DNA from 2 places in the Bacillus sp. AMCV2 genome. Region 2 is predicted to be linked to the other one. Evidence: predicted binding sites of a transcription regulator. Region 2 holds the regulator's gene; the other holds the start of a gene.

Region 1 (6,110 bases), 3.1 Mb from region 2:
GAAAAACGTCAGATGAAAAAAAAGATCATTATAGGGTATCTTGATCAAATGGAGCGGGAGTCAGTGAAATCGCTGACATTGGACGAGGCTGCAAAACACGCTGCAGAACTGCTTTATTCCTATTACATAAATAAGCCGTCGTGGGACATCACCTCGTTTGCCATGAACATGCCGACATATAAAGTCTTAAAGAAATGCAAGGCCTATGTCCGGCTGTACGAATTGTGGGTGGAAGAAAATGTGTTATATATTAAGTGGCTGAAGGAGAGAAAGCTGATTGACGCCTGTATTGATCCGGAATATACGGCTAAAATAATATGTGCAGTCCTCGACGGAATCATCAAACAATCATATGTATTGGGCCAGCCAGCCACCTTCCGCAGCTTTTTAGACGCACTCTCGGTATTTTTCACTTTAGACAGAGAGCACGAGAGGCCAAGAATTTTGAAAAGTTTTTCAGAAAGCGAGGAACATCAGTGAAGTATAGAGAAATAATTATGTATATCATTATGGGGGTTTTCACAACCATTGTGAATATCGCCAGCTTTTATATATTGGTAGAGATCATGAATGTGGATTACAAAGCCGCCACTGTCGCCGCTTGGATTTTGTCCGTGCTGTTTGCTTACATAACAAATAAATTATATGTGTTTCAGCAAAAAACACATGATCTGCAGAGCCTGCTGAAAGAGCTCACTGCTTTTTTCAGCGTTCGGGTCCTGTCTCTCGGCATAGATTTAGGCATGATGATCATTCTTGTCGGCCAGTTCAATACAAATGAAACCTTGGCCAAAATACTCGACAACGCGGTCATTGTTGTCGTCAACTATGTTGCGAGCAAATGGCTTGTCTTTAAAAAAACAAAAGAAGAAGGGGTATGAGAGGACTGCAGCATATGATCTGCCGTTTTCTATGGAGAAATAAGGGGAATAAAAAATAAAAACCAGAAAGGTGATTGCACATGCGGGAAGAGCTAAAGGGGATATTTGCAAGTGTATTCGGAGAAAAAGAGGGATTACGGTTTTTTTTCGCACCTGGAAGAGTGAATCTGATTGGAGAACATACAGACTATAACGGCGGGCATGTATTTCCGTGCGCGCTGACAATGGGTACATATGCTGCTGTTGCAGAAAGAAAAGACGGGCTTGTCCGGATGTATTCAGATAATTTTAAAAACGCAGGCATCAAGGAATGCAGCCTTGACGATATTCGCTATCAAAAAGAAGACGACTGGGCGAACTACCCAAAAGGCGTGATTTATGAATTTCAACAGAGGGGATATGCAGTTCCCCATGGCTTTGACATTGTATTTTCAGGGAATATTCCAAACGGGGCGGGGCTGTCGTCTTCCGCTTCTATTGAACTGCTGATGGGGGTCGTGCTCCAAAGCTATTTACATCCTGAAGTAGATGCGCTTGAGCTTGTGAAAATGGCGCAGCATGCGGAAAACCATTTTATCGGCGTCAATTGCGGAATTATGGACCAATTTGCAATTGGAATGGGGAAAAAACATCATGCGATGCTGCTGAACTGCGACACGCTTGACTATGAATATAGCAAACTCAATGTCTCAGGCCTCGCGCTGGTCATCGCGAACACGAACAAAAAAAGGACATTGGCTGACTCAAGCTACAATACGAGACGCCAAGAATGCAATGATGCATTGCTTGATCTGAAAAAAGGCCTCGATATTGCAGCACTGGGCGACATCAAGCCTTCTGATTTCGATGCGCATTCCAGCCTGATCCAAAATGAAACGAACAGACGCCGGGCAAAGCACGCTGTATACGAAAATCATCGTGCTATTAAGACGGCCCATATGTTCAAAGAGAACAATATAGATGAAATCGGGCAGTTAATGAAGGAATCCCACCTTTCATTGAAGGATGACTATGAAGTAACATGCCCTGAACTTGATGAGCTTGTGTTTGCGGCATGGGATCACGAAGGTGTAATTGGATCAAGAATGACGGGAGCAGGCTTTGGCGGCTGCACCATCAGCATTGTAAAAGATGAGTTCGTTGATGATTTTATTCAGAAGGTTGGAGACAGATATCAAGAAAAAACAGGGCTCCGAGCGGACTTTTATGTCGCGGATATCGGAGAGGGAGCGAGAGAACTAAAGGGGGAGTGACATATGAGTATTATTGAACATCTGGAACAGCTGCTTGAGTATGGCCTGGAACGAAAATTGATTTCGATCTGGGATCGGGAATATACGAGAAACCGTCTTTATGAAGCGCTGGGCATCACACATCCCGAGCCGAACTCCAGCACCAGCATCAAGCAGTCACAAAGCCTGCCGGACTTGCTAGCTCCCATCTATAAATGGGCTGAGGAAACCGGCCGAATGGAAGCGGATACAGATACGTACCGTGACCTGCTCAGCGCAAAGCTGATGGGCTGTTTTGTGCCTGCCCCGTCCGAGGTCATTCGCAAATTTGAAGAGACAAAAGCATTATACGGCCCAAAACAGGCGACAAAGGAATTCTATCAATATTCAGAGGATGTCTATTATATACGGACTGACAGAATCGCCAAAAATGTTCATTGGACGGTGCCGACCGAATATGGCGAGCTGGAAATGACCATTAACCTATCAAAGCCTGAAAAGGACCCGAAAGCGATTGCGGCTGCAAAAGAGCAGGAACAGACAAATTATCCGATGTGTTTGCTGTGTAAAGAAAATGTCGGCTTCGAGGGAAGCGTGAATCATCCAGCCCGGCAAAATCACAGAATCATTCCGGTCATCCTTGAGGACGAACAATGGTTCCTGCAATTCTCGCCATATGTCTATTATCCGGAGCACTGCATTGTCTTAAAAGGTGAACATGAACCGATGGAGATCAGCAAAAAAACATTTGAAAGGCTGCTGTCATTTCTTGGCCAATATCCGCATTATTTTATCGGTTCAAACGCGGATCTGCCGATTGTCGGCGGCAGCATCCTAAGCCATGATCATTTCCAAGGCGGCGCGCATGATTTTCCAATGGCACGTGCAGAAGCGGAAGACGTTTATGAATTAAATGATTATCCCGGCGTGTCGCTGGCCTTAGTGAAGTGGCCGATGTCTGTGCTCAGGCTCCAAGGAGACGAACCGGGTCATGTCGCCGAAGCTGCTGACCATATCTTCCGCACGTGGCAGACGTATTCCGATGAAAAAGCCGGCATTGCCGCCTATACAGGCGATACGCCCCATAATACGGTCACACCGATTGCGCGGCGCAGGGGAGACTTGTACGAACTCGATATCGTACTGAGGAACAACCGGACGGATGAGGAGCATCCCTTAGGGATATTTCATCCCCATAAGGAAGTTCACCATATTAAAAAAGAAAATATCGGCCTGATTGAGGTCATGGGATTGGCGATATTGCCGGGCCGCTTACAGGAGGAAATGAAAGAAACAGCAGCGGCGCTATGCTCTGCTGATCCGAAAACAGCTTTAGAACAAAATCCGCTCACGGCAAAACATAGTGAGTGGGCTATTCGGATGATGGAAAAAAGAACCATAACAAAAGAGAATGCAGATCTAGTCATAAAAGAAGAGCTGGGACATGTATTCGCTCGCATTCTTGAACACGCCGGTGTGTTTAAACAGACAACGGAAGGAAAACAGGCCTTCAGAAGGTTTATCGACCAGTTGGGCGTCAAACCAGTCAAAAGCCTCAACCGCTAGGGTTGAGGCTTTTTCGATTTTTATGGCAAAACAAACACCCAAAGCGCATACGCTTCGGGTGCTGCTTTTATCCTCTTTTTCTGGTTAACAGGCTTACTAGAAAGACAACAATGGCTGCGCCGATTACCGCTGGAATAATGGCAAATCCGGCTAGGTGCGGCCCCCATGTTCCAAGCAGCCCGTGTCCGATCCAGGCGCCAATAAGACCTGCGATCATAGACCCGATAATTCCTCCGGGCATATCTCCTTTTACAAACAGGCTTCCAAGCCATCCGATAATAATAGCGACGATAAGTGAAATAAGAAAACTCATCATGCAACACATCCTATTTTTTATTTATTTGCTTATATCATTCCTCTTTTTTGTATAAGATAAACAACTGGATGCTCTCATTAAAAAATACGGACAATTCAGAGCATATTGGCTCTTCATTGCGCCTTTTCTTTCAATATTTGATGCGTTAAAATGGTAACCGTGTGAAAAGATGCTAGACAAGGAAAAAATAATTCCTATCTAGAAAGTTTAACAAAATGAAACTTTTGATTGACCTAAGTTTTTTATTGTGGTAAACCTTTATTTGTCAGAATTAGTTCTTCATCATCTTTTCTTACTTATATGCGGAAATAACTAGAAACTTTTCATCTTAAGCGATAGATGTGAATAAAGTTGGAGCGATTTTTGTCGATTTTATGACATTTAAGCGAAAATGGGATGAAGTTTATAAAAAAATAAAGCTAATATGTGAAGTTTTTGATAGCATAACAAAGTAGAGAAAAGATTTTGAGGAAGTATGCACTTCAGATTTATTACATCAATAGGAAGGATGGTGATCTTCTTGTTCAGAGCATTAAAACCGTTGCTTGTATTAGCGCTGTTAACTGTGGTTTTCGTCCTTGGGGGATGCAGCAATGCTTCAGTACTAGATCCGAAAGGACCTGTAGCTGAACAGCAAAGTGATTTAATCCTGTTATCTATCGGATTTATGCTGTTTATCGTCGGGGTCGTCTTTGTTCTATTTACCATTATTTTAGTAAAATACCGCGACCGTAAAGGCAAAGATAATGGATCTTATAACCCAGAAATTCATGGTAACACGTTTTTAGAAGTAGTCTGGACAGTGATCCCAATTTTAATCGTCATTGCACTTTCTGTGCCAACAGTACAGACGATATATTCGTTAGAAAAAGCTCCTGAAGCAACAAAAGACAAAGAGCCTCTTGTTGTTTATGCTACTTCGGTAGACTGGAAATGGGTATTCAGCTACCCTGAACAGGATATTGAAACGGTCAACTACTTAAACATTCCTGTCGACCGCCCGATCTTGTTCAAAATCTCATCTGCAGATTCAATGGCTTCGCTATGGATTCCTCAGCTTGGAGGACAAAAATATGCGATGGCAGGAATGCTGATGGATCAATACTTACAGGCTGACAAAGTGGGTACTTACGAAGGCCGCAATGCGAACTTCACAGGTGAACATTTTGCGGACCAAGAGTTTGATGTGAATGCAGTCACAGAAAAAGACTTTAACAGCTGGGTGAAAAAGACTCAGAACGAGGCTCCTAAGCTGACAAAAGAGAAGTATGATGAATTGATGCTTCCTGAAAATGTGGACGAATTAACGTTCTCTTCTACTCACTTGAAATACGTGGATCACGGACAAGACGCTGAGTACGCGATGGAGGCGCGCAAACGCCTTGGCTATCAAGCCGTTTCACCGCACTCTAAAACAGATCCGTTTGAAAACGTAAAGAAAAACGAATTTAAGAAGTCTGATGATACAGAAGAATGATATTGATCAGGAAAGGAGGAAGCCTGCATGAAATTCAAATGGGACGAATTTTTCGTAACTGGTGACCCATTAATTCTGGGCGCACAAGTTTCCATTGCGCTTTCAACCATTGCCATTATTTTTGTTCTAACTTACTTCAAAAAGTGGAAATGGCTGTGGTCTGAATGGATAACTACTGTTGACCATAAAAAACTCGGAATCATGTACATTATATCTGCTGTAATTATGTTATTCCGCGGCGGTGTCGACGGTCTGATGATGCGTGCCCAGCTAGCGCTTCCGAATAACAGTTTTTTAGACTCAAACCACTATAATGAAATTTTTACAACTCACGGTACAATCATGATCATCTTCATGGCGATGCCGTTCTTAATCGGTCTTATCAACGTTGTTGTGCCTCTTCAAATCGGTGCCCGCGACGTTGCGTTCCCTTACTTGAACAACCTGAGCTTCTGGACGTTCTTTGTAGGGGCGATGCTTTTCAATATTTCTTTCGTTATCGGAGGTTCTCCGAACGCAGGCTGGACGAGTTATATGCCGCTTGCAAGTAACGACATGAGCCCTGGGCCGGGTGAGAACTACTACCTCCTCGGACTTCAGATTGCCGGTATCGGTACCCTGATGACAGGGATCAACTT
Region 2 (6,110 bases):
CATTGGTCGTTTCAGGAGGCCATACAGAACTGGTTTATATGAAGGAACATGGATCATTTGAAGTCATTGGGGAAACCCTTGATGATGCGGCAGGAGAAGCTTACGACAAAGTGGCGCGGACGATGGGATTGCCATATCCGGGTGGACCGCAAATTGACAAGCTAGCTGAAAAAGGGAATGACAATATTCCGCTTCCTCGCGCATGGCTTGAAGAAGGCTCTTACAACTTCAGCTTTAGCGGATTGAAGTCTGCGGTGATCAATACGCTTCATAATGCATCCCAAAAAGGGCAAGAGATTGCTCCGGAAGATTTGTCTGCCAGTTTCCAAAATAGTGTGATCGATGTCTTGGTAACCAAAACGGCGCGCGCGGCAAAGGAATATGATGTCAAACAGGTCCTTTTAGCCGGAGGAGTAGCTGCAAACAGAGGCCTCAGAGCTGCATTAGAAAAGGAATTTGCCCAGCATGAAGGGATTACGCTTGTCATTCCTCCATTAGCTTTATGCACGGATAATGCTGCGATGATTGCTGCTGCTGGTACAATTGCTTTTGAAAAGGGAATTCGCGGTGCATATGATATGAATGGCCAGCCCGGCCTCGAATTGACTTCTTATCAAAGTCTCACGAGATAATAGCGTGAGACTTTTTATCTGTTTGTTATTAACAGATAATTCACAATTTATCCACATGTCTGTGAGTAATTATAGAGATATAGATGGATAAAGGGCTGAAGTCGCTGTTAATAAAGTGGATAAATTCAGAATATTTTGTGGATATTGTGTATAAAGCGCTTACTTTGTTTTGCTTATTAGGGTATGTTCTGTGGATAAAAAGCACCTCTAAAAAGAGGTGCTTGACTTTTTTAATCTTCTTCTGTGGATAGTTCTTCCCATTCGGACAAAAGAGATTCCAGCTCCTGATTAAGCTTCTCATTGTCTGCATGGATAGCTTGTACTTTTTCATGGTCCTGATAGACTTCAGGGTCACATAGTAATTCATCATTGCGGCTGATGTTCTCTTCAATGGTTTGAACAGTGGTTTCAATTTCTTCAATCCGACGGAGTCGTTGGCGCTCTTTCTTTTTCCATTCTTTTTCTTCCTCGTAGGAACGTTTGGAGTCAGATTTCACTGTAGCTGGCGTTTTTTCAGTTTCCTCTTGCTGATTTATTTTCTCCAATTCAAGCTGCTCTGTTTTTTTCTCTGTATAATAATCGTAATCTCCCAGATACTCCTCTATATGGCTTGAAGAAAGCTCCAATACTCTTGTGGCGATTCTGTTAATAAAATATCTGTCATGTGAGACAAATAACAGTGTGCCTGGATAATCAATCAGCGCGTTTTCGAGAACTTCTTTGCTGTCTAAATCCAGATGGTTCGTCGGTTCATCAAGGATGAGAAAGTTGGCTTTTTGAAGCATCAGCTTAGCTAGAGCCAATCTTGCTTTTTCGCCTCCGCTCAGTGAATGAACTGGTTTCAGCACATCATCTCCGGAGAATAAGAAATTTCCGAGACACGTTCTGATTTCTTTTTCTGGAAGCCCGGGGTACTCGTCCCACAGCTCATCAAGGACACGTTTAGAGGAAGTCAACTCAGCCTGTTCCTGATCATAATAGCCGACACTGACATTTGAGCCGTATGAGATCGTTCCTTGATCTGGTTTTAGGGTGTCTATTAATGTTTTCAGCAATGTCGATTTACCAATGCCGTTAGGACCGACAAGCGCTGCGCTTTCTCCTCTTGTGAGCATGAATGACACTTCTGTTAAAAGCGGCGGCTGGTTTTCATAGCTGATTGTGAGATCCTGAACACGAAGGACTTCATTTCCGCTCTGTTTTGTAATATCAAAATGAAAGTTTGCGGATTTTTCATCGCCAAGCGGTTTTGACATGACTTCCATTCGCTCAAGCTGCTTTCTGCGGCTTTGCGCCCTTTTGGTGGTAGAGGCTCTCGCCAGATTTCGGTCTACGAAGTCCTGCAGCTTTGCAATCTCGTCCTGCTGCTTTTCATACATTTTAAGATCTTTTTCATACTGCGCGGCTTTTTGGTCGAGATAAGCGCTGTAGTTGCCGTGATACTTTTTGCTTTCTGCTCTTGATACCTCGTATACCTGGTTTACCACTTTGTCCAAAAAGTAGCGGTCATGCGAAACGATGAGGATGGCGCCTGAATAGCCTTGTAAATAATGCTCAAGCCAGGTAAGCGTATCAATATCCAGATGGTTTGTCGGCTCATCGAGAATGAGCAAATCAGGCTGTGTTAACAGAAGCTTACCTAAAGCCAGTCTTGTTTTCTGGCCTCCGCTGAGGCTTTGAACCTGTGTAGAATCGTCAAAATGGCTGAAGCCGAGACCATGCAGCACAGATCTTACATCCGCTTCATATTGATAGCCGCCTTTATCTTTGAATTCCTGCTGAAGGCGGTCGTAGGTTTTCATGATGCTTTCTAATTCACCCGGGTCAGCTGCCGCCATTTTTTCTTCCATAGCCCGCATTTCCTTTTCCATTGCTTTTAAGTGGTCAAAAACAGTCAGCAGCTCTTCTTTTATGGTAAGCTTAGAATCCAAGCCAGTATGCTGGGCGAGATATCCCATTGTAATATCTTTCGGTTTAATAATTTCGCCCTTTTCATACGAAAGCTGGCCTGCGATAATTTTAAGGAGCGTGGATTTTCCGGCGCCATTTCTTCCTACAATGGCGATGCGATCACGATTTCTGACTTCCAGCTTTATATTGTTTAAAATAGTATCAGCACCAAACGATTTGGACAGCTGATTAATTTGTAAGATCATCATATTATTTCACCTCTGCTATAATAAGTTAAGTGTAGCTTATGAACCAGAAGTCAGCAAACAATACATTGGCCATATAAGACATAGAGAAGAAAATAGTGTATGATCTGTTTAAGGAGCGTTTTAGTATGAATGGATTTTCTCATTTTAATGAACAGGGCAGAGCCCAGATGGTGGATATCAGCGAAAAATCTTCGACTGTCCGTACTGCGGCGGCTGTTTCAAGCGTACACATGAAGAATGAGGTGTACGAGAAAATACAGAGTCACGATATCGGCAAAGGAGATGTACTGGCTGTCGCACAGGTGGCAGGCATTATGGCCGCAAAGCAAACGTCGAATATCATTCCGATGTGCCATCCGCTTTCATTGAGCGGGGTAGATATATCGTTTGACTGGAAAATAAAAGAAGCAGAAGTTATACTTCATATAAAAGCACAGGTCAAAACGAAAGGGAGTACAGGTGTGGAAATGGAAGCGCTCACTTCTGCATCGGTGTGCGCTCTTACCGTTTACGATATGTGCAAGGCCCTTGATAAGGGGATGGTCATCGGCCCTACTTTCTTGCTGGAGAAGACAGGCGGGAAAAACGGTGACTTTAAAAGAGAACTATCCGAGTATAATTTGGAGGACCAAAAATGAATAAGGATCAATCAAAAATTCCGCAGGCGACGGCGAAACGGCTGCCGCTTTACTATCGCTTTTTAAAGAATCTGCATGCGTCTGGAAAACAGCGTGTATCATCCGCTGAACTCAGTGATGCCGTAAAGGTTGATTCTGCCACGATTCGGAGGGATTTTTCCTATTTTGGAGCTCTTGGCAAAAAAGGATACGGATATAATGTGGATTATTTGCTGTCTTTTTTCCGAAAAACGCTTGATCAGGACGAGATGACAGACGTCATCTTGATTGGTGTCGGGAACTTGGGAACGGCATTTCTTCACTATAATTTCACAAAAAATAATAACACAAAAATTTCTATGGCTTTTGATATAAATGAGAGTAAAATAGGAACTGAGGTAGGCGGCGTGCCCGTCTATAACCTTGATGACCTTGAACAACACGTAAAAGATGAATCAGTTGCCATTCTTACAGTGCCAGCAGTTGCCGCTCAATCCATTACAGACAGATTGGTCGCATTAGGAATCAAGGGAATCCTTAATTTTACGCCGGCCCGTTTGAATGTGCCGGAACACATTCGAATTCATCATATAGATTTAGCAGTTGAGCTTCAGTCACTGGTTTATTTTTTGAAGCATTACTCAGTTTTAGAGGAAATCGAATAGAGGGAAAGGAGGAGCCCAAATATGCCGATCGGTCCTGGAAGCCTTGCTGTTATCGCAATCGTTGCTCTGATTATCTTCGGTCCCAAAAAGCTGCCTGAATTGGGGAAAGCAGCGGGAGACACACTTCGTGAATTCAAAAACGCTACTAAAGGATTAACGAGTGATGAAGAGGAAAAAAAGAAAGAAGATCAGTAAGTTAGGATGACACGAATGAAAGTGAATCAAATGTCGCTGCTGGAGCATATTGCTGAGCTTCGAAAACGGTTGCTGATTGTAGCGCTGGCGTTTGTCGTTTTCTTTATTGCTGGATTTTTTTTAGCAAAGCCGATTATTGTGTATCTGCAAGAAACAGATGAAGCGAAGCAGCTTACGCTTAACGCGTTTAACCTGACAGACCCGCTTTATGTGTTTATGCAGTTTGCGTTTATCATCGGCATAGTCCTGACCTCGCCGGTTATTCTTTATCAGCTTTGGGCTTTTGTGAGCCCGGGTCTCTATGAGAAAGAGCGCAAAGTAACGCTCAGCTACATTCCGATCTCTATTTTGCTGTTTTTAGCGGGCTTATCTTTTTCATATTATATTTTATTTCCTTTTGTTGTTGATTTTATGAAGCGGATCTCTCAGGACTTGAATGTCAATCAGGTGATCGGAATTAATGAATATTTTCATTTTCTTCTGCAGCTGACGATTCCGTTTGGACTGCTGTTTCAAATGCCGGTCATCCTCATGTTTTTGACCAGGCTCGGAATTGTGACACCGATGTTCTTGGCGAAAATCAGAAAGTATGCGTATTTTACGCTGCTGGTGATCGCAGCCCTGATTACACCGCCTGAGCTTCTGTCCCATATGATGGTCACAGTCCCGCTTTTGATTTTATATGAAATCAGTATCCTTATATCGAAGGCCGCTTATCGGAAAGCACAGAAAAGCAGTGCAGCCGATCGGGACGTGTCTTCTGGGCAATAATAAAAAATCCATTTCTCATGCGAGAAATGGATTTTCTTTATTTTTGGTTCTTTTTGATTTTAAATGAAAAGGCGAACATCTTAAAAGAAATGCTGATGTTGTAAGCGGCGAACACCATCAGCAGGATGGAGTAAAATGACCACATGCTGCCTGGCGAGCTTGCGGCAAGATAAGTAAAGATGCACCCTACGGCAAAGTAGATCATTCCCCAAACTACCGGGTTTCTCATAAAAATAATCCTCCAATAATCAATTGCATTTGTGTGCTCAGCTGTTCAAGGTAATTCCGAACAGGCTCAAGCTGCATGATGACGACGAATGTATTCATCATTAAATGGGCGAAAATCGGCACCCATATCCGTTTTGTTCTCGCATATAAAAATGCAAATGTAAAGCCCATTGCTGTATATAGAAGGAGATGCTTCAAATCAGCGTGAACAATACCGAAGATAACCGAGCTGATCAGTCCTGCAAAAAAGAAATTCGTTTTTTCGTACAGCGCGCCGAAAATGATTTTTCTGAAGATGATTTCTTCTAATATAGGCCCGACGATGGAAGAAACGATAATCATGAGCGGGACTGCCTGAATGACATCCAGAATCGCTTGTGTATTTTCTGATTCTCTTCCGATGCCAAAAACATAATATTCAATAGAGCCTGCTATTCCTTGAGAGAAAAGGGCAATGAAAAAACCGGCTATCGCCCAAAGGATAGAAAGTCCGATTGAGTCCTTCTGTCCGTTTCGCAGCGTTTCTTTCGGAACGGTTCTCAGAATGAGCAGAACAATAAGGAGACAGGCGATAAAGCTGATGACGGACCATAATCCTTGTGCATGCAGCATATTTTCATTTGTAGGCTGTCCTCCGGCATAACCGAATTTAAATAACAAGGGAATCGCGATTAATGCGGAAAACTGCATGATGATATATGTCAAAATAATAAACCAATACTGTTTTCTCAAATGGTATGTACTCCTTTGTTAAGTGGGTTTCGTTCATCTACAGCTATTGTAACATAATCGGTACGGGGGTGAAAAAGCTAACGGAAAAGGGAGCGGAAAAGAATGATGTAA

What was found. Region 2 encodes Rex, which represses fermentation and respiration genes when NADH is low (regulators of the CRP and FNR family bind a similar motif). Its sites were predicted from a motif close to TTGTGAAATATTTCACAA; they were not measured.
Region 1: a site for Rex is predicted at 4,420-4,437, ahead of qoxA (cytochrome aa3 quinol oxidase subunit II). Genes of this name have one in related genera too.

What each region holds. Positions count from the first base shown of each region.
Region 1 is NZ_JBVYIB010000002.1:3,779,096-3,785,205, reverse strand. It holds gene slrC (transcriptional regulator SlrC) at 1-480, shown strand, start outside; gene AC0OMA_RS19515 (GtrA family protein) at 498-881, shown strand; gene AC0OMA_RS19510 (galactokinase) at 962-2,134, shown strand; gene galT (UDP-glucose--hexose-1-phosphate uridylyltransferase) at 2,138-3,679, shown strand; gene AC0OMA_RS19500 (GlsB/YeaQ/YmgE family stress response membrane protein) at 3,747-3,992, opposite strand; gene qoxA (cytochrome aa3 quinol oxidase subunit II) at 4,507-5,472, shown strand; gene qoxB (cytochrome aa3 quinol oxidase subunit I) at 5,500-6,110, shown strand, end outside.
Region 2 is NZ_JBVYIB010000002.1:653,710-659,819, forward strand. It holds gene tsaD (tRNA (adenosine(37)-N6)-threonylcarbamoyltransferase complex transferase subunit TsaD) at 1-632, shown strand, start outside; gene AC0OMA_RS03510 (ABC-F family ATP-binding cassette domain-containing protein) at 863-2,791, opposite strand; gene moaC (cyclic pyranopterin monophosphate synthase MoaC) at 2,917-3,429, shown strand; gene AC0OMA_RS03520 (redox-sensing transcriptional repressor Rex) at 3,426-4,073, shown strand; gene tatAY (sec-independent protein translocase protein TatAY) at 4,095-4,268, shown strand; gene tatC (twin-arginine translocase subunit TatC) at 4,275-5,039, shown strand; gene AC0OMA_RS03535 (YdiK family protein) at 5,077-5,268, opposite strand; gene AC0OMA_RS03540 (CPBP family intramembrane glutamic endopeptidase) at 5,265-5,999, opposite strand.